3 regions of the Roseateles cavernae genome follow, and region 1 is predicted to be linked to each of the others. Evidence: predicted binding sites of a transcription regulator. Region 1 holds the regulator's gene; each other region holds the start of a gene.
The links. Region 1 encodes NrdR, which represses ribonucleotide reductase genes. Its sites were predicted from a motif close to CACNANATNTNGTG; they were not measured.
Positions count from the first base shown of each region.

Region 2: a site for NrdR is predicted at 4,384-4,397, ahead of ABGI63_RS20020 (ribonucleoside triphosphate reductase). Genes of this name have one in related genera too.
Region 3: a site for NrdR is predicted at 3,301-3,314, ahead of ABGI63_RS12085 (ribonucleoside-diphosphate reductase subunit alpha). Genes of this name have one in related genera too.

Region 1 is NZ_JBDPLH010000006.1:11,122-17,227, reverse strand. It holds gene ABGI63_RS16575 (prepilin-type N-terminal cleavage/methylation domain-containing protein) at 1-9, opposite strand, end outside; gene ABGI63_RS16570 (type IV pilin protein) at 6-464, opposite strand; gene ABGI63_RS16565 (GspH/FimT family pseudopilin) at 568-1,119, opposite strand; gene nrdR (transcriptional regulator NrdR) at 1,228-1,671, opposite strand; gene glyA (serine hydroxymethyltransferase) at 1,686-2,936, opposite strand; ZMP/ZTP riboswitch at 3,000-3,122, opposite strand; gene ABGI63_RS16550 (lytic transglycosylase domain-containing protein) at 3,167-4,024, opposite strand; gene ABGI63_RS16545 (UbiD family decarboxylase) at 4,293-5,846, shown strand; gene ABGI63_RS16540 (YdcF family protein) at 6,076-6,106, opposite strand, start outside.
Region 2 is NZ_JBDPLH010000009.1:7,327-13,432, forward strand. It holds gene ABGI63_RS20000 (DUF1428 domain-containing protein) at 23-391, opposite strand; gene ABGI63_RS20005 (hypothetical protein) at 509-1,234, opposite strand; gene ABGI63_RS20010 (anaerobic ribonucleoside-triphosphate reductase activating protein) at 1,442-2,131, opposite strand; gene nrdD (anaerobic ribonucleoside-triphosphate reductase) at 2,128-2,313, opposite strand; gene ABGI63_RS20020 (ribonucleoside triphosphate reductase) at 2,310-4,370, opposite strand; gene ABGI63_RS20025 (ribonucleotide reductase subunit alpha) at 4,484-4,891, opposite strand; gene ABGI63_RS20030 (putative zinc-binding protein) at 4,992-5,435, shown strand; gene ABGI63_RS20035 (SirB2 family protein) at 5,395-5,787, opposite strand; gene ABGI63_RS20040 (NnrS family protein) at 5,798-6,106, opposite strand, start outside.
Region 3 is NZ_JBDPLH010000003.1:304,442-310,547, reverse strand. It holds gene ABGI63_RS12085 (ribonucleoside-diphosphate reductase subunit alpha) at 111-3,035, opposite strand; gene ABGI63_RS12080 (sigma-54-dependent transcriptional regulator) at 3,580-5,160, opposite strand; gene ABGI63_RS12075 (sensor histidine kinase) at 5,160-6,106, opposite strand, start outside.

The DNA of each region.
Region 1 (6,106 bases):
GGAAGTCATCTGGACCAGCATCCGCCGGTGGTGGGCAGGTATTGCATCTGGCCACCACTCATCGTGATGGACATCTTGGCGCAGGCGCTGTCCTTGGCCTGGGGGCTGCTTTCCAGCGCATTCGCCTCGATGGTGTAGCCGGTGGCGCCGTCGTTCGTCAGCACGATCTTGATCACGTAATGCTTGTCGAGCGACTGATCGCTGCTGAACTGCAGATCGCTCAGCTTTTCGGTGTAGGTCGCCCGGTTGGCGCGCCAGCGCTCCTGTGCCTGCTGCACCGCCGACAAGGTGGCCACGGCGTCGGCACGCCGGCCTTTTTGCACCATGTGCTGGAAGGAGGGCAGGGCGACAGCAGCCAGGATGCCGGCGATCACCACCGCCAGCATCAGCTCGACCAACGTGAAGCCATGACTGCCTGTCGGGCCGACGGCAGCCTGGGGCGCAGAGGGCGGTAGCATGGACATGGAAAATTATGTGGACGCGGTGCGCAGCGACTCTCGAACAGGGTCGGCCGCTCGTCGGCAATATCTGACCGTTGATCCACGCTTCCTTGGGTTAGGGGGCAGTTCAGCCGGCGCAGCGCGGCAGGCGCCCCGCGCTGCCATCGGGTGAGCACGAGCGCACGCGGCCGGTGATCGCGACGATATGGCGAATCGAGGGGCCGCCAGGCGCGGCAATATCGATGCTGCCGGTGCTGGTCACCGCGCCTTGCCTGGCCTGGAAGCTGAGTTTTTCGACATTGGCGCGTATCGTCGTGGCCTGCGTGGCGGGCAGCCATTCGACCTTGGCCAGGGCAGCCGCATCGGTGCAGCGGGTCTGGCCCGCGTTGTCGCAGTGGCAGCCGTCGCTCGGGCCGCTGTAGACGATGTAGCAACTGCCGCCATCACCCGCATTGAAGCGCATATGCACGGCCTTGCCCTGAATCACGGCGACGCTGCGCGCCTGCTGCAGATCGGTCATCAGGGTCTGGGCGGTGCCCCGGACATGCTGGCCGAGCCTGAGTCTTTGCATCGACGGAATCGCCTGGCTCAGCAGTACCGCCAGGATCAGGCAGACGACGCAAACCTCGATCAGGCTGAGACCACGGAGGTGATGCGGGGGGTGAGGGGCTTGCGGCATGGTCGGCTCCGGACTGGATTCATCGGGCATGAATCCAATCTAGAGGGCCGGGCCGGCGCTTTCTGTCCTGCCAAAGGGGGGAGCCTGGCACCCCCTTGGAGGGAAGATTCAAATATCGCGGATCAGCTGCCGGAATTCATCCACATCCTCGAAGCTGCGGTAGACCGAGGCAAAGCGCACATAGGCGACCTTGTCGATGCGCTTGAGTTCGCGCATCACCAGCTCGCCCATCTTGGTCGACGGCAGTTCGCGGGCGCCGCTGGTCAGCAGCTTTTCCTCGATGCGGGCCAGCGCGGCATCGACCTGCTCGATGCTGACCGGTCGCTTGCGCAACGCCAGCTGCATCGAGGCGCGCAGCTTGGCCGGGTCGAAGTCGGCCCGGGTGCCGTCTTTCTTGACCACCACGGGCATCGCGATCTCCGCCCGTTCGTAGGTGGTGAAGCGCTTGTCACAGCCCAGGCAGCGCCGCCGGCGCCGCACCACATCGCCTTCATCCGACTCCCGGGTTTCGACCACCTGGGTTTCGGCATGGGAGCAGAAGGGGCAGCGCATCGGCGGGCGGCGGCTTAGCGGTAGACCGGGAAGTCGCGCGTCAGCGCCGCGACCTTCTCGCGCACGGCGGCCAGATTGGCCTCGTCATGCGGCTTGTCCAGCACATCGGCGATCAGGTGGGCGGTGATGCGCACCTGTTCTTCCTTGAAGCCGCGCGTGGTCATCGCCGGCGTGCCCAGGCGGATGCCGCTGGTGACCATCGGCTTCTGCGGGTCGTTCGGGATGCCGTTCTTGTTGCAGGTCATGTGGGCGGCGCCCAGGATGGCCTCGGCCTCCTTGCCGGTCAGGCCCTTGGGGCGCAGATCCACCAGCATCACATGGCTCTCGGTGCCGCCGGAGACGATGCGCAGGCCGCGCTCGATCAGCGTGTCGGCCAGCACCTTGGCGTTCTTGACCACCTGTTCCTGGTAGCTCTTGAACTCGGGCGTCAGCGCTTCCTTGAAAGCCACGGCCTTGCCGGCAATCACATGCATCAGCGGGCCGCCCTGGATGCCGGGGAAGATCGCCGAGTTGATCTTCTTGGCGATCGCCTCGTCGTTCATCAGGATGATGCCGCCGCGCGGGCCGCGCAGGCTCTTGTGCGTGGTCGAGGTCACCACATCGGCATGCGGCACCGGGTTCGGGTAGACGCCGGCGGCGATCAGGCCCGCATAGTGGGCCATGTCCACCATGAAATAGGCGCCGATTTCCTTGGCGATCTTGCCGAAGCGCTCGAAGTCGATGCGCAGGCTGTAGGCCGAGGCGCCGGCGATGATCAGCTTGGGCTTCTTCTCGCGGGCCAGCGCTTCCATCGCCTCGTAGTCGATCTCTTCCTTGGCGTTCAGGCCGTAGGAGATCACGTTGAACCATTTGCCGCTCATGTTCAGCGGCATGCCATGGGTCAGGTGGCCGCCCTCGGACAGGCTCATGCCCATGATGGTGTCACCGGGCTGCAGCAGCGCGAAGAACACGCCCTGGTTGGCCTGCGAACCGGAGTTGGGCTGGACATTGGCGAAGTTGGCGCCGAACAGCTGCTTCAGGCGGTCGATGGCCAGTTGCTCGACCACGTCCACATACTCGCAGCCACCGTAGTAGCGCTTGCCGGGATAGCCCTCGGCGTACTTGTTGGTCAGCTGGCTGCCCTGCGCCTGCATCACGGCCGGCGAGGTGTAGTTCTCGGAAGCGATCAGCTCGATGTGATCTTCCTGGCGCTGGTTCTCTTGCTGGACGGCGGCCCACAGATCGGGGTCCACTTGGGCGAGGGTCGAGGTGTTGCGATCAAACATGATGGATGGTGGCGGTCTAGGGTTGGAGTCACGGCGCACGCCGACGCTTGAGCGACGGCGCGGCGTGGCTGCCCAGGCGAACGGCTGATGGCGGCCGGGCTGCTCACCCTTGACCGTTCGCGCTCCCCGGTGGTCCACCACCTCGGGTCACGGCTGTGACCTTGATCGCCAGTCGCGCGAAGCCTGCAGTGTAGCGGAGGCTGCAGGCCCGGCGTCGAGCAAAAGCTGTTTCAGTTCAGCAGCGCGATCTGGTCGGCCGCAGCGGGCGCCGCAGGTGTCGTTGCGGGCGTGCTATTGACCTCGCGGATCGGCTTGGGTGCGGGCACATAAGGGCGGCCGGCGATCACCGACTTCATCTGCTCGTGCTCGGCCAGCACCTTGTTGGCGTAGCCGGCGTCGTCGGGCAGATTGGCGGCACCGACGTAGTAGCGCAGCCCTTCCTCGATGCCGCCGGCGCGCTGGATGCACTCCTTGAGTACCTGCACGCCGACGCGCAGATTGGTGATCGGGTCGAAGGCGGCCAGATTGCCGCCAAAGGCCTCGTACTTGTCGTCATGCACGCGGGTCAGCACCTGCATCAGGCCCTGGGCCCCGACCGAGCTCTGGGCAAAAGGGTTGAAGCCCGACTCGATGGCCATGATGGCCAGGATCAGGGTCGGTTCGACGCGGGCGCGTTGCCCCACGGTCCAGGCCTCCTGCACCAGACGACTGATCGGCTCGGGCGCGACGCGGTAGCGGCGCGACAGCCACATGGCGACCGCCGCCTGCTGGCGCGACAGGTCCTTGGGATCGGCGGCCGTGGCGCGGCTCAGCGCATCGGGCTCGCTGAAGCCGGTCAGGGTGTCTCCGGAGGCCTCGGCACGGGCTTCCTGGCGGGCATTGAGCCAGCCAAATGCCTCGGTCTCGAGCTTGTGGCGCAAATCCGCCTGGCTGCTGAACATCAGCAAAACAGCCACCACGGCCAGGCCGACCAGGGCCAGGGTGTTGTGGCTGACCACCAGCAGGCCGTGGCCAATGTCCTTGATGAACAAGGATGTGGCCGCAGTGGCGCTGCGGGCGAGGGATAACAAATCACGACGCGCTGTCATGCGACTCCTTTTCTTCTCCGCCACATATGGCCGACCGGTCCGCTAGGGGCAGGTCAGCCTCGCATGGCAGTGATAATGGGCCGGCATCCCATGAAGCCCTGCCGCTCGAGGTGGCAGAACTCCGGGGCCGGGTCCATCGGCAGCGGGGTGTCTTCTCCGTCCCAAGGCGAAGACACGGGTTAACCCTGAAGTCATCAGGGTAGGCGGATTCTAAGGATCAAAAATAACCCGTCAAGCTTATGGGCCTCTTGCTAAATTACTATTGGTTATGAAGTACCGAGATCTTCGCGACTTTCTGCACGGTTTAGAGGGGATGGGCGAGCTGTGCCGCATCAGCGAGCCGGTATCCCCCCTACTTGAGGTGACGGCCCTCAGTGACAAAGTTTTACGTGCCGAGGGGCCCGCGCTGCTGTTCGAAAAGCCCGCCGGCTACCAGACCCCGGCGCTGACCAATCTGTTTGGCACGACCCGCCGGGTGGCGCTGGGCATGGGTGCGCAAAGCCTGCAGGAGCTGCGCGATGTTGGCCACGTCCTGGCCAGCCTGAAGGAGCCGGAGCCGCCCAAGGGGCTGAAGGATGCCGGCCGCATGCTGCAGATGCTGAAGTCCTTGTGGGACATGAAGCCCAGCACCGTGCGCCGCGCACCGTGCCAGGAGCAGGAATTTTTAGGTGGGGACGTCAATCTGAAGTCGCTGCCGATCCAGACCTGCTGGCCCGGCGATATCGGGCCGTTGATCACCTGGGGGCTGGTCGTGACCCGCGGGCCGCAGAGCATTGCCAATCCGCGCCTGCGCCAAAACCTGGGCATCTACCGCCAGCAACTGATCGGCCGGCGCCAGCTGATCATGCGCTGGCTGGCCCATCGCGGCGGCGCGCTGGATTTCCGCGACTTCGCGCTGGCCAACCCGGGTCAGCCCTTTCCGATCGCGGTGGCCTTGGGGGCCGATCCGGCCACCATCCTGGGCGCGGTGACGCCGGTGCCCGATTCGCTGTCCGAGTACCAGTTCGCCGGCCTGCTGCGCGGCTCGCGCACCGAGGTGGTGGACAGCGGTGTCGGCGAGGCGGGGCGCATGCTGCAGGTGCCGGCCAGCGCCGAGATCGTGCTGGAAGGCCATATCCCGGTGGCCGCCGCCGGCTACACCGGCTTCAGCGAGGACGGCATCCCGCTGAAGGAGAAGGGCGGCTATCTGCACGCGCTGGAGGGCCCGTTCGGCGACCACACCGGCTATTACAACGAGCAGGACTGGTTCCCGGTCTTCGAGGTTCAGCGCCTGACCCAGCGGCCTGAACCGATCTACCACTCGACCTATACCGGCAAGCCGCCGGACGAGCCGGCCATCCTCGGCGTGGCGCTCAACGAGGTCTTCGTGCCCATCCTGCAAAAGCAGTTCAGCGAGATCGTCGACTTCTATCTGCCGCCCGAGGGCTGCAGCTACCGCATGGCCGTGATCTCGATCAAGAAGGCCTATCCGGGCCATGCCAAGCGCCTGATGTTCGGCCTGTGGAGCTTTCTGCGCCAGTTCATGTACACGAAGTTCATCGTCGTGGTCGATGACGATGTCGACATCCGCGACTGGAAGGAAGTGATCTGGGCCATCACCACCCGCATGGACCCGGTGCGCGACACCACGCTGGTCGAGCAGACGCCGATCGACTATCTAGACTTCGCCTCGCCGGTCAGCGGCCTGGGCGGCAAGATGGGGCTGGACGCCACCAACAAGTGGCCCGGCGAGACCAATCGCGAATGGGGCCGCAGCATCACGATGACACCCGAGGTGGATCGCCGCATGAGCGAGCTCTACCAACGTTTGTTTACAGCCTAGGGTTCGTCCCAGGCTTGAAGCCCCGCTATTGCTCGCCTACTGTTGTGAGGCCTGTCTAACAGGTACACCCTCTGGCGCAGTCTCTGCGCGCCAGGAGCCCTGCGGCAGATAGCTGCAGAGCCCCAAAGATGGCGTCAGCCATCCACCCCTCCCGGCCTCGTGCTTGGGAGGGGTCCGTCTTTTGGGGCCGCAGAATTTCGAGGTCCGCAAGATATCGGGCGCCATGCGCTCATTTGCCGGCCAGCAGGCCCAGCCATTCG
Region 2 (6,106 bases), on a different contig from region 1:
GGGGCGGCGTCGCCCCAGCCGCTCAGGCCTTCACTTCGACCACCTGCGCGAAGCCGCCGAAGATCATGCGTTTGCCGTCGAAGGGCATGGGCGGATTGCCAGGTGTGGACGGATCCATGCGCGGGTCCTCCATCATCTTCTTCATGCCTACGTCGCGTGTGGCCTTGTCAGGCCATTCGACCCACGAAAAGGCCACCGTCTCATCGGCCGTGGCCTGGACTGCGCGGCGGAAGTCGGTGACCTTGCCGTCAGGGACGTCGTCACCCCAAGCTTCGATCACACGGATTGCACCGAGCTCGATGAACATCGAGTCGAAATGGCGCGCGTGCTCGATGAACTTCTGCTTGTTGACAGTGGGGACCGCGATAACGAAACCATCGATGTATGACATGTCTTCACTCCTGTTAGGTGGACTGGCCGGCGCGCCCGCCTGAGGGCACCTCGTCTCCCATCGACGAACGACGAGAGGCTACATCGACAAAGCGTACACGGCAGGAGGACATCCTCGCTACTGCGGCGATGAAGCCGGCGGTTGCGGCGGCGCCGCTTCTTCAACCGGCGGCGGCGCGACCGGAGGCGCTACCGGCACGGGTGGCGGCAGCACGAGTGGTGGTGCCTGCACCGTGGGCAGCGGCTGAACGGGCGCCAGTGCGATGGGTGGCGGCAGACCCGGCATCACTTGCAGGGTTTCGGCCGGTTCCTTGGTCGTTTTTGGCGCTGGCGTGGCTACCGGCTTGATGGAGGCGACCGGCGCGAGATGGCTGGTGCCTCGGCCGGCCGCCGATGCGATGGGTGACGAAGGCGCGTCGAGCGGAAGACTCGGTGCGGCGGCAGTGGATGGCGCGGTCGCGACGGGCGTGGGGTCCTGAACAGGCGCAGGCGCCTGTGCGGTGGCCGGTGCCGTCGTCGTGATGGGAGAAGAACCGGCCAGTTGTTTCACCTCCGCCAGTGCGAAATCCAAGTGCTCGCGCATGCCTTGAGGGTCACTCATGGTGGCCACAGCGAGGGCACCTCCCGTTGTGCCCACGGCGGCGAACAGGATCCACGCGCTGGCATGGCTGCGCTGAATGAAACGGGGCGAGGTGTTGGGCTGCGAGGCCGGCCGAGTGGCGCCGCCTTCATCGCCTGACGAGGAGAACTCGTCGGCGTTCATGGGGATGTCGAGACGATGGCCGGCTGGCATGTGATCCCACCAACCTTCGGCATGGAGATTGTTTGTGAACATCATGGTCATGTCGTACTCATGGCTGGTTGCGATGAGCAAAGTTTCTGCCTTTGCGCCAAGGCGCAGCGTAAGGCGGTGCATGACAAGCAAGTAGGACAAAGTGCCGACGCGCTGTTGTGCGGTAACGCGATGTAAACGCGCGGCGATCTCGGCAAGGCCGGGCTCGCGGAGATCGAACAGTTCTCCGAGCCGGCCCGGTAGCGCGTTTGTGCCGTTCTAGCGTTGGCAGAAGCTCTCGAACAATGCGCTGATGTCGCTGACCTCCGCGGATGTCAGTGAAGCGGCTGCCATTCCATTGATGTTCGCGCGCTGCACTGCCCAATGGCGAACGCCGAGCGCTGCCAGTTTGCGGGCCAGCAGCAGCAGCTCGTGCTGAGGATACAGACTCGGGTGCCAAGTGGTGCGGCACTCATGGGCTACGCCGCTGCTCAGAACCAGGCGCAGCGCCGTCTGGACTTTGGCGCTGCTGCCGGGCACGCCGCTGATCGCATCGATCCTGTCCAGCGGCGCCTTGATGTCGAGGCCCAGCCAGTCGATCAGCGGCAGCACGGCGGCCAGCCGCTCGGGGTAGATGCCGGCGCTGTGCAGGCCGATCGCGAAGCCGAGGGAACGAACCTCGGCGATGGCTGCAGGCAGGGCGGCCTGCAAGGTCGGTTCGCCGCCCGAGAAAACCACACCGTCGAGCAGGCCCCGGCGGCGCTGCAGAAAAGCCAGCACGGCCCCCCATGATTGCACCGTCGGCGCATCGGCAGGCAGCAGACCCGGGTTATGGCAATAGCTGCAACGCCAGGGGCAGCCCTGGAGAAACACAACCGCCGCGAGCCGGCCGGGAAAGTCGATCGTGGTCAGCGGCGTCAGGCCGCCGACCCGCAAGGTGGCGGCGGCTGTGCTCAGGTGGAGGCTCACGCGGCCCGGCGCAGACCGGGCTCGGCGAAGAAGCGGCGCTCCTGGTGCTCGCCCTGCTTGCCGGTGTTGAAACTCGAGACCGGCCGGTGGTAGCCCATCACGCGCGTCCAGACTTCGCAGGGTTGGCGCTCATCGTCGCGCAGCGCGATGGCTGTTTCGGTCATCGGGACAGGGTGGATCATTGCAGAGTCTCCTTGGTGGTTGAACAGGGGATGGAATCGTTGGCTGCGGCCCGGCGGCGCTTCTGTTCGAGCCGCTCTTCATCGCAAGCGGGGCAGAAAGGGTGTTCTCCGGCCAGATAACCATGGCTCGGGCAGATCGAGAAGGTCGGCGTGACCGTGATGTAGGGCAGGCGGAAGCGGCTCAGCGCGCGCCGCACCAGCTCGCGGCACGCAGCGCCACTCGAGACGCGCTCACCCATATAGAGATGCAGCACGGTGCCGCCGGTGTACTTGGCCTGCAGCGCCTCCTGGCGTTCCAGCGCCTCGAAGGGGTCGTCGGTGAAGCCGACCGGCAGCTGCGAGGAGTTGGTGTAGTAGGGACGGTCTGCGCTGCCGGCCTGCAGGATCTCGGGCCAGCGTTTGCGGTCCTCGCGGGCGAAGCGGTAGGTCGTGCCCTCGGCCGGCGTCGCCTCCAGGTTGTAGAGGTGGCCGGTTTCTTCCTGGAACTCGACGATGCGGGCGCGCACATGGTCGAGCAGGCGCAGCGCCAGCGCATGGCCGCGCGCGTCGGTGATGTCGTAGTCGTCGGCGCTGAAGTTGCGGATCATCTCGTTGAGGCCGTTGACGCCCAGGGTCGAGAAATGGTTGCGCAAGGTGCCCAGATAGCGCTTGCTGTAGGGAAACAGGCCCTGGTCCATCAGGCGCTGGATCAGCTCGCGCTTGAGTTCCAGGCTCTGCCTGCCGAACTCAAGAAGCCGATCCAGCGCAGCCAGCAGGCCGGCCTCGTCGCCGCAGTGCAGATGGCCCAGGCGCGCACAATTGATCGTGACCACACCGATGCTGCCGGTCTGTTCGGCGCTGCCGAACAGACCGTTGCCGCGCTTGAGCAGCTCGCGCAGGTCCAGCTGCAGCCGGCAGCACATCGAGCGCACCATATTCGGCTCCAGCTCCGAGTTCACGAAGTTCTGGAAGTAGGGCAGGCCGTACTTGGCCGTCATCTCGAACAGTGCGGCGGCGTTTTCTGACTCCCAGGGGAAATCGGGTGTGATGTTGTAGGTCGGGATTGGGAAAGTGAAGACCCGGCCTTTGGCATCGCCGGCCGTCATCACGTCGATGTAAGTGCGGTTGATCATGTCCATCTCGAGCTGCAGATCGCCGTAGGAAAACGGCATCTCCCGGCCGGCAATCACCGGCACCTGCTCGCGCAGGTCCGCTGGGCAGGTCCAGTCGAAGGTCAGGTTGGTGAAGGGCGTCTGCGTGCCCCAGCGCGAGGGCACGTTGAGGTTGTAGACCAGCTCCTGGATGCACTGGCGCACCTCGGCGTAGCTCATGCGATCGGCACGCACAAAGGGCGCCATATAGGTATCGAAGGAAGAGAAGGCCTGCGCACCGGCCCACTCGTTCTGCAAGGTGCCGAGGAAATTGACGATCTGGCCGACCGCCGAGCTCATGTGTTTGGGGGGGCCGGCCTCGACCTTGCCCGGCACGCCGTTCAGGCCTTCGTGCAAGAGCGTGCGCAGCGACCAGCCGGCGCAGTAGCCGCTGAGCATGTCGAGATCGTGGATGTGCAGGTCGCCGTCTCGATGGGCCTGGCCGATCTCGGGTGCATAGACATGCGAGAGCCAGTAGTTGGCCGTCATCTTGCCGGACACATTGAGGATCAGGCCGCCCAGCGAATAGCCCTGGTTGGCATTGGCGTTGACGCGCCAGTCGTCGCGATTCAGGTACTCGTTGATCGAGCGCTCGACATCCACCAGGGTCTTGCGATCCTCACGCAGCCGCGCGTGCTGCTCGCGGTAGACGATGTAGGCGCGCGCGGTCTTCAGATGATTGGACGCGATCAAGGTCTGCTCGACGATGTCCTGGATCTGCTCGACGCCGGGTGCCTGACCGTGGAAGCGGTGCGCCAGCACCTTCAGCACGCTGGCGCACAACAAGGCCTGTTCGTCGGCGCCGTACTCGCCGCTGGCAATGCCGGCGCGTTGCAGTGCCAGCGCGATCTTCTGGGCGTCGAAGGCCGCGTGGCGCCCATCACGCTTGAGAACCTGGGCGGGAAGGCTGGCATGGATGTTTGACATGGATGGTTCTGAACACTAGATATGGTGTGCAGCCTATCCTTCAAACACTAAATGTGGATTTGCGCTGACGCAAACTCCCGACTCGACCTGGCGCCGCAGGCGCCACGGCGGGGTCAGCCGAAACTCAGCGGGCGGCCTTCGACGTCCAGTGCCAGCAACCCCTCAAGCTGGCCGCTGCGGATGCGCTCGACCATGGTGCGCAGCGCCTGCTCGATGCGGGCCTCGGTCGCCGGCTTGCCGCCCTGGCCGGACAGGGCGGCGATGAAGACGACCTGCCAGGGTGGCCCGGCCTTGGCGGACTCGGCACGCAAGGCCTCGAAGCTGCCGAGCTCTGCAGGCGACTTGTCCACGCAGACCCGTGGTGAGAGCGTGCCGCCCTGGCCGCTGGCAAAACGCTCACGCTGCTCAGGACTGGGGTCCTCGGGCAGTTCGGCCGTCGTGAAGACGAAGAGCAGTCGCTGGGGCTCGGCCTGGAGGGTGGCGCCGCGCAGGAGCAGCTCGAAGGGTGTGTCGCTTGTCATGGGCGCAAGCGTCGCGCCTGTCGCGTCCAGAGGGTTTGCTCTGGATCAAGACAGCATCGCGGATTCGCTGCGCCAATATCAAAAACTGCGGAAGGTTTGGATGACAAGCAGCACACCCGTCCCCGCCAGGCGCCCACTGCCCCTGGTGTATTCCTGCTCGGGCTGCTCCAGTGCGGCCCAGCTGGCCAACTATCTGGCTCTGCGCCTGGACCGCGAGGGCGAAGCCGAGATGTCCTGCATTTCCGGTGTCGGCGGCAATGTGCGCAGCTTGGTGCGCCGTGCCCGCGACGCGGCTGCCGAGGGCAGGCCCATCATTGCCATTGATGGCTGCGCGCTGGCCTGCGCCAAGCAGTGTCTGGCCGAGCGCAGTGTCGCGCCGACCTGGCATCTGCTGCTGGCATCGTCGGGCGTCGCCAAGCGCTATCACGCCGATTTCGACACTGCACAGGCGGAGCAGATCTATCCGGTGCTGGTCGAGCAGGTGCAGGCGCTGCGTGACGCGCCTATCCCAGGTAGATCCACCAGCCCAGCGGGTTCTTGCTGATCGCCACCGAGGCGATCCAGCCGACGGTTGCCAGCGCTGCGAGCCAGGCGGCCGCGCGCAGCGCCAGTGGCCGGCCGGGTTTCAGCGCCAGCATGCCCAGCGCGATATAGAGCAGCAGGCCGAGGAGCTTGGCCAGCAGCCAGGGCGCCTCGAGCGGCGATAGCCGCAGCATCCAGGCCAGCGCGAGCGCCGACAGCAGCAGCACCGAGTCGACCAGATGGGGCAAGGTCCTGGCCGGCCGGCTGCCGACCCAGGCAGCGCCCAGCAAGGACCCGAGGCCGCGCGCGAAGAAGCCGCTGACCGAGAGCAGCACGGCGCCCTGGTGCAGGGTCTTGATCGTCAGATAGTCCATGGCCGGATTCTCAGCCCGGCCGGCCATCGAGGCGGGCGCGCGTCAGGATCGGCCAGTAGCGCAGCGCGTAGAGAGCGAAGCCGGCCGACCACAGCGCGGCCGACAGCAGCACCGCGTGGACGGTCTGCGCCGGCGCTAGCAGCGGCCAGCCGACGCGCACCACGGCGGCGGCCGCGACCAGCGCGTAGCTCGCCACATCGCCCCGGCTGGCCCGCAGCAGCCGGCCGGTGTGGCCCAGCGCGGTGCGCGTCATCATGCCGATGACCAGCCCGCCGATGGCGCCCAGGGTCAGCGCGTGGGTCGCCAGCGTCGGGGCCAG
Region 3 (6,106 bases), on a different contig from region 1:
GGCCTGGATTTGCTTCGCAGGAAAACCCATGCATCAGCGTTTGAGCCGATGAACACTGGCATCGCGGGCGTTGGAGCTTTTCGCGATGCCAGTGCTTGGACTTCAAGACCTTACTGGCAGGCCTCGCAGTCCGGGTTGTCGATCGAGCAGAACTTCATGTCGGTTGCAGGCAACTCTGCCTCGACCGGCGCCGCAGCAACGGGCGCTGCGGGCTGGGCCGAAACAGGTGCCGACAACATCGAAGCGCCTGCGCCGGAGGACACCGAATTGAGCTGGCCCGACTTGGTCACCGTGCTCTTCTCGGCCGACGACGCGCTCATCGTGCGCAGGTAGTAGGTCGTCTTCAGGCCGCGCAGCCAGGCCAGCTTGTAGGTCTCGTCGAGCTTCTTGCCCGAGGCGCCGGCCATATAGATGTTCAGGCTCTGGGCCTGATCTATCCACTTCTGGCGACGGGCGGCAGCTTCGACCAGCCACTGCGTCTCGACCTCGAAGGCGGTCGCATACAAGGTCTTCAGCTCTTCCGGCACGCGGTCGATGCGGCGCAGCGAACCGTCGAAGTGCTTCAGGTCCATCACCATCACGTCGTCCCACAGGCCCAGCTTCTTCAGGTCGCGCACCAGCGATTCATTGATCACGGTGAACTCGCCCGACAGATTGGACTTGACCGACAGATTGCCGAAGCAGGGTTCGATCGAGGCATCGACGCCGATGATGTTGGAGATCGTCGCGGTCGGCGCGATAGCCACGCAGTTGCTGTTGCGCATGCCGTGCTGGACAATCTTGGCGCGCAGCGCATCCCAGTCCAGGGTCGAACTGCGATCCACCTCGACATAGCCACCGCGCTCCTTGGCCAACAGGTCCAACGAGTCGATCGGCAGGACGCCGCGGTCCCACAGCGAGCCGCGATAGCTCGAGTAGCGACCCCGCTCGGCGGCCAGCTCGGTGGAGGCCTGGTAGGCGTAGTAGCAGATCGCTTCCATCGAACGGTCGGCAAACTCGACCGCCTCGTTGGAGGCGTAGGGCGTGCGCAGCGCGTACAGCGCGTCCTGGAAGCCCATCAGACCCAGGCCCACCGGACGGTGGCGCAGGTTCGAGTCGCGCGCCTTCTTGACCGCGTAGTAGTTGATGTCGATCACGTTGTCGAGCATGCGCATCGCGGTCGAGATCGTCTTGCGCAGCTTGTCGTGGTCAATGCCGCCGTCCTTCAGGTGCTGGACCAGATTGACCGAGCCGAGGTTGCAGACGGCGATCTCGCTGTCGTTCGTGTTCAGCGTGATCTCGGTGCACAGATTCGACGAGTGCACGACACCGACATGCTGCTGCGGTGAGCGCACATTGCAGGCGTCCTTGAAGGTGATCCAGGGATGGCCGGTCTCGAACAGCATCGACAGCATGCGGCGCCACAGGTCCTTGGCCGGCATGCGCTTGAACAGCTTGATCTCGCCGCGGTCGGCCTTGGCCTCGTACTCGACATAGGCCTTCTCGAAGGCGGTGCCGAACAGATCGTGCAGGTCCGGGCAGGTCGACGGCGAGAACAGAGTCCAGTCGCCGCCGTCCATCACACGGCGCATGAACAGATCGGGGATCCAGTTCGCGGTGTTCATGTCGTGGGTGCGGCGGCGGTCGTCGCCGGTGTTCTTGCGCAGCTCCAGGAACTCCTCGATGTCCAGGTGCCAGGACTCCAGATAGGCGCAGACCGCGCCCTTGCGCTTGCCGCCCTGGTTGACCGCGACGGCGGTGTCGTTGACCACCTTCAGGAAGGGCACCACGCCCTGGCTCTTGCCGTTCGTGCCCTTGATGTGCGAGCCCAAAGCGCGCACCGGGGTCCAGTCATTGCCCAGGCCGCCGGCAAACTTGGAGAGCAGCGCGTTCTCCTTCAGCGCCTCGTAGATGCCGTCCAGATCGTCGGCCACCGTCGTCAGGTAGCAGGACGACAGCTGCGAGCGACGCGTGCCGGAGTTGAACAGGGTCGGCGTGCTGGACATGAAGTCGAAGCTCGACAGCACTTCATAGAACTCGATCGCGCGGGTCTCGCGGTCGATCTCGTTGAGGGCCAGGCCCATCGCGACACGCATGAAGAAGGCCTGCGGCATCTCGATGCGGACATCGTCGATGTGCTGGAAGTAGCGGTCATACAGGGTCTGCAGGCCGAGGTAGTCGAACTGCAGATCGCGTTCGGCCTTCAGCGCCGCGCCCAGCTTGGCCAGGTCGTACTGCGCCAGCTTCTCGTCCAGCAGCTCGGCCTTGACGCCCTTCTTGATATAGCCGGGGAAATACTCGGCATAGCGGCTCTGCATCTGCTCCTGCGTGATTTCGCCGCCGACCACCTCGCGGCGGATCGTGTGCAGCAGCAGGCGTGCGGTGGCGCGGCTGTAGCCGGGATCCTTCTCGATCAGGGTGCGGGCGGCCAGGATCGAGGCCTTGTACACCTCGTCGATCGGCACGCCGTCATACAGATTGCGCTTGGTCTCGGCCAGGATGGGCTCCGGCTTGACGTCGGCGCCGAGGTTTTCGCAGGCCGAGACGATCAGGCTTTGCAGATGGGCCAGGTCCAGCGGAATGCGCTGGCCGTTGTCGATCACCGTCAGGCCGGACTCCAGCGCGGCGGCCTGAGCCACCTCACCCTTGGCCACGCGCTCCTGGTAGCGGCGCTCGCGATACAGCACATAGGCGCGCGCCACCTCATGGTGACCACCGCGCATCAGGCCCAGCTCGACATGGTCCTGCACATCCTCGATGTGGAAGGTGCCGCCGCTCGGGCGCGAGCGCAGCAGCGCGCGCACCACGTTCTCGGTCAGGCCGTCGACCGTCTCGCGCACGCTGGCCGAGGCCGCGCCGCTGGTGCCATGCACGGCCAGAAAGGCCTTCATCAAGGCCACCGCGATCTTGCTGGGCTCGAACGAGACCACCGCGCCATTGCGACGGATGATCTGGTAGGCCTGATAAGCGGTCTGCTTGGCCGCGCCGGCCGCTGCGGCGGGCGCGGAGGCGGCAGCGGGAGCGTCCGAGCGGGTCTGGGCTGCTGTGCTTTGCATAATTCCTCGTCTGTCTTGTTCGAATCAGAAATGGCAGGTCCGCGACACGCCAGGGGCGGCCATGGATCTGCGTTCGTTATTGCTGTCGTCGGGGCTTGGGGCTGTGCGACTGCGCGAGCCCACCGGGCAGGCCGGCGAGCCCGCCATCGTTCGCATCGCAAGCCAGGCAGAACACGGCGCTGTACCGGTCACGCTGGGCAAGACGACTGCGAAGGGATAGGGCATTTCAGTGCTTTGCCGAGGCTAGAAGGATAGCATGAAGAAACACTATATCTGGGGCTACCCAGCTCTTCAAGCACTACAGCTAGCGTCAAACCCGCATATCGAACCCGGTTGACCGGCGACCCTTCACGCGCTAGCCGCACGCCGCAAAAAGCCTTGCAGGGCCGCCTCGATGCCGCTCGCATCGCGCCAGCACCCAGCATTGATCGGGGTTTGAAATCCGGGGCCCGCGACAGTCGCGGCCTGCAGCGCAAAACCGCCCGCCAGGCCGCGCCAACAAAGGCTTTGTGGACCGCGGCCTCGGTCGGCGCTCAGTCGGCGCTCAGTGGGCGTCGGAGCCCTCGCCATCGCCCGAGGTCGAACCTTCGGTGATGCCCAGCCGTGCCATCCGGTAACGAATCTGACGCAGCGACAAGCCCAGGCTCGCACCGGCGGCCGTGCGATTGAAGCGGTGGCGCTCCAAAGCGCGTAACAAGATGCTTCGTTCGACCTCATCCAGATAAAGGGCCAGGTCTTGCGGCAGCTCGGCCTGGTCGTCGGCCAGGTCGGGCAGCGGCGCCGCCGGCGGCGCCTCCAGCACATCCAGCGCCCCCAGTTGCGAGTCATCCAGCAGCGATTCGGGCAGGCCCAGATCCTCCGCGTCGATCAGCTCGCCACCCGACAGCGCCAGCGCCCGGTGCAGCAGGTTCTCGAGCTCGCGCACATTGCCCGGGAAGGCATAGCGCGCCAGTTGCGACAGCGCCGCCGGTGTCAGCCGCGGCACCGGCGACACGCCGGCATCGCGGGCGATGCGCTCCAGCACCCGTTCGCTGATCGCGGCCAGGTCCTCGATGCGCTCGCGCAGCGGCGGCACGCGGATCTGTATCACGTTGAGCCGGTAGAACAAGTCCTGGCGGAAGCGCCCGGCCGCCACCTCGGCGCTCAGGTCCTTGTGGGTGGCGCTGAGAATGCGCACATTGACCGGCGCCTCGGCCACCGCGCCGACCGGCCGCACCGAGCGCTCCTGGATCGAGCGCAGCAGCTTGCTCTGCATCGCCAGCGGCAGGTCGCCGATCTCGTCGAGGAACAAGGTGCCGCCATGGGCGGCCTGGAAGAAGCCCTCGCGGTCCTCATTGGCGCCGGTGAACGCGCCCTTGCGATAGCCGAAGAACTCGGCCTCCAGCAGCTGTTCGGGAATCGCGCCGCAATTGACCGCGACGAAAGCCTGGCTGCCGCGCACGCTGCTCTCATGGATGGAGCGAGCCACCAGCTCCTTGCCGGTGCCCGACTCGCCCTGCAGCAGCACCGGCGCCATGCTGCGCGCCACCTTCTCGATCAGCGAGCGCACCTGCCGGATCGCGGTCGACTCGCCGGCCAGGCGCTGCAGCGCGCCGGCCGGCGCCGCCGAGGCAGCATCCTCGACGCGCGCGCGCGATGCGGCAGCTGGCGACACGCGCGCCTCGGCCTTCGCCGGCCTGGGCAGCTCGGCCACCGACTGCCGCTCCGACGGCAGCTGCGCCGGCACCACCGAGGGCTGGCTTTGCGGCAGACGCCCCAGCGCCGAGGCGACGACGCTGCGGAACTGGCGCAGATCGACCGGCTTGGTCAGGTAGTCATAAGCACCGGCCTTCAGCGCCTCGACCGCGTTCTCGGCCGAGCCATAGGCGGTGATCACCAGGGCCTTCTCCGGCCGGCCCTGCTGCTCCAGCCAGGCCAGCACATCCAGGCCGCTGCCGTCAGGCAGGCGCATATCGGTGATGACGGCGCTGTAGCGGCGCTGCTGCAGCCGGGCCAGCGCCTCCTCCACCGTGCCGGCGGTCTCCAGCTCATAGCCCTCGCGCAGCAGGGTCAGCTCGTAGAGCGTGCGCAGATCCGGCTCGTCATCGACGACCAGCAGGCTGAAGGCGGGATTGGCAGAGCTCATCAGGAAGAAGCCGGGGCAAGAGGCGCGTCGGCCGGCAGGCGACGCAGGGTCACGACGAATTCATTGCCGCCCAGTGCGGCCGAGCGCTGGCTGCGGTAATCGATGCGCCCGCCATAGCGCTCGCACAACTCGCGGCAAATATACAAGCCCAGGCCCGAACCCCGGCTGCGCGTCGAGAAAAAGGGCTCGAACAGATGGCGCTCGACCTCGGGCGCGATCAGCTCGCCGGCGCTGAACACACCGAGGCTGACCCATTGCTCGGACTGCGCGCGCAGGCTGACCTGCACGCTGCGCGGGCCCGGTGTCGCATGGCGCAGCGCGTTGTCCAGCAGATTGATCAGCACGCGACGCAGATGCTCGGGCTCGAAGCTGATGCGCAGCGCATGAGCCGGCAGGCTCAGGCCCAGCGGGCTGTCCGGGCCTGCCGGCAGCTTGTTGGTGCGGGCCCAGTCCAGGCAGGCCTCGCTGACCAGCGCGCTGGCGTCCACCGGCACCGGCTGCGGCGGCACGCCGGGCGCCACTTCCATCACATCGTCGACGATGCGCTTGAGGCGCTGCACATTGGAGCTGACCATCGCCGTCAGGCGCTGCGACTGCGGGTCGACACAATCCTCGGCCAGCAGCGCATTGGCCTGATCGATGGCGGCCAGCGGATTGCGGATCTCGTGGGCGATGCCGGCCGAGATGCGGCCCATCGCGGCCAGCTTTTCCTGGCGGCTGCGCGCCAGCAGATTGCGCACATCCTCGACGAAGAGCACACACAGGTCTTCGGTGCCATGCACCTCGCGCCGGCGCGTGAAACGCATGCGCAGGCGCAAGGCGCGCCGCTCGACCGCATTGAACACCAGGGCCACATCGCGCCCCTCCTCCGGCCAGCCGCCGGCCGAGAAGGCCTGCTCCACCGCCGCCACCAGCGGCTCCCAGGTCGGCACGCCGCGCAGCTGGA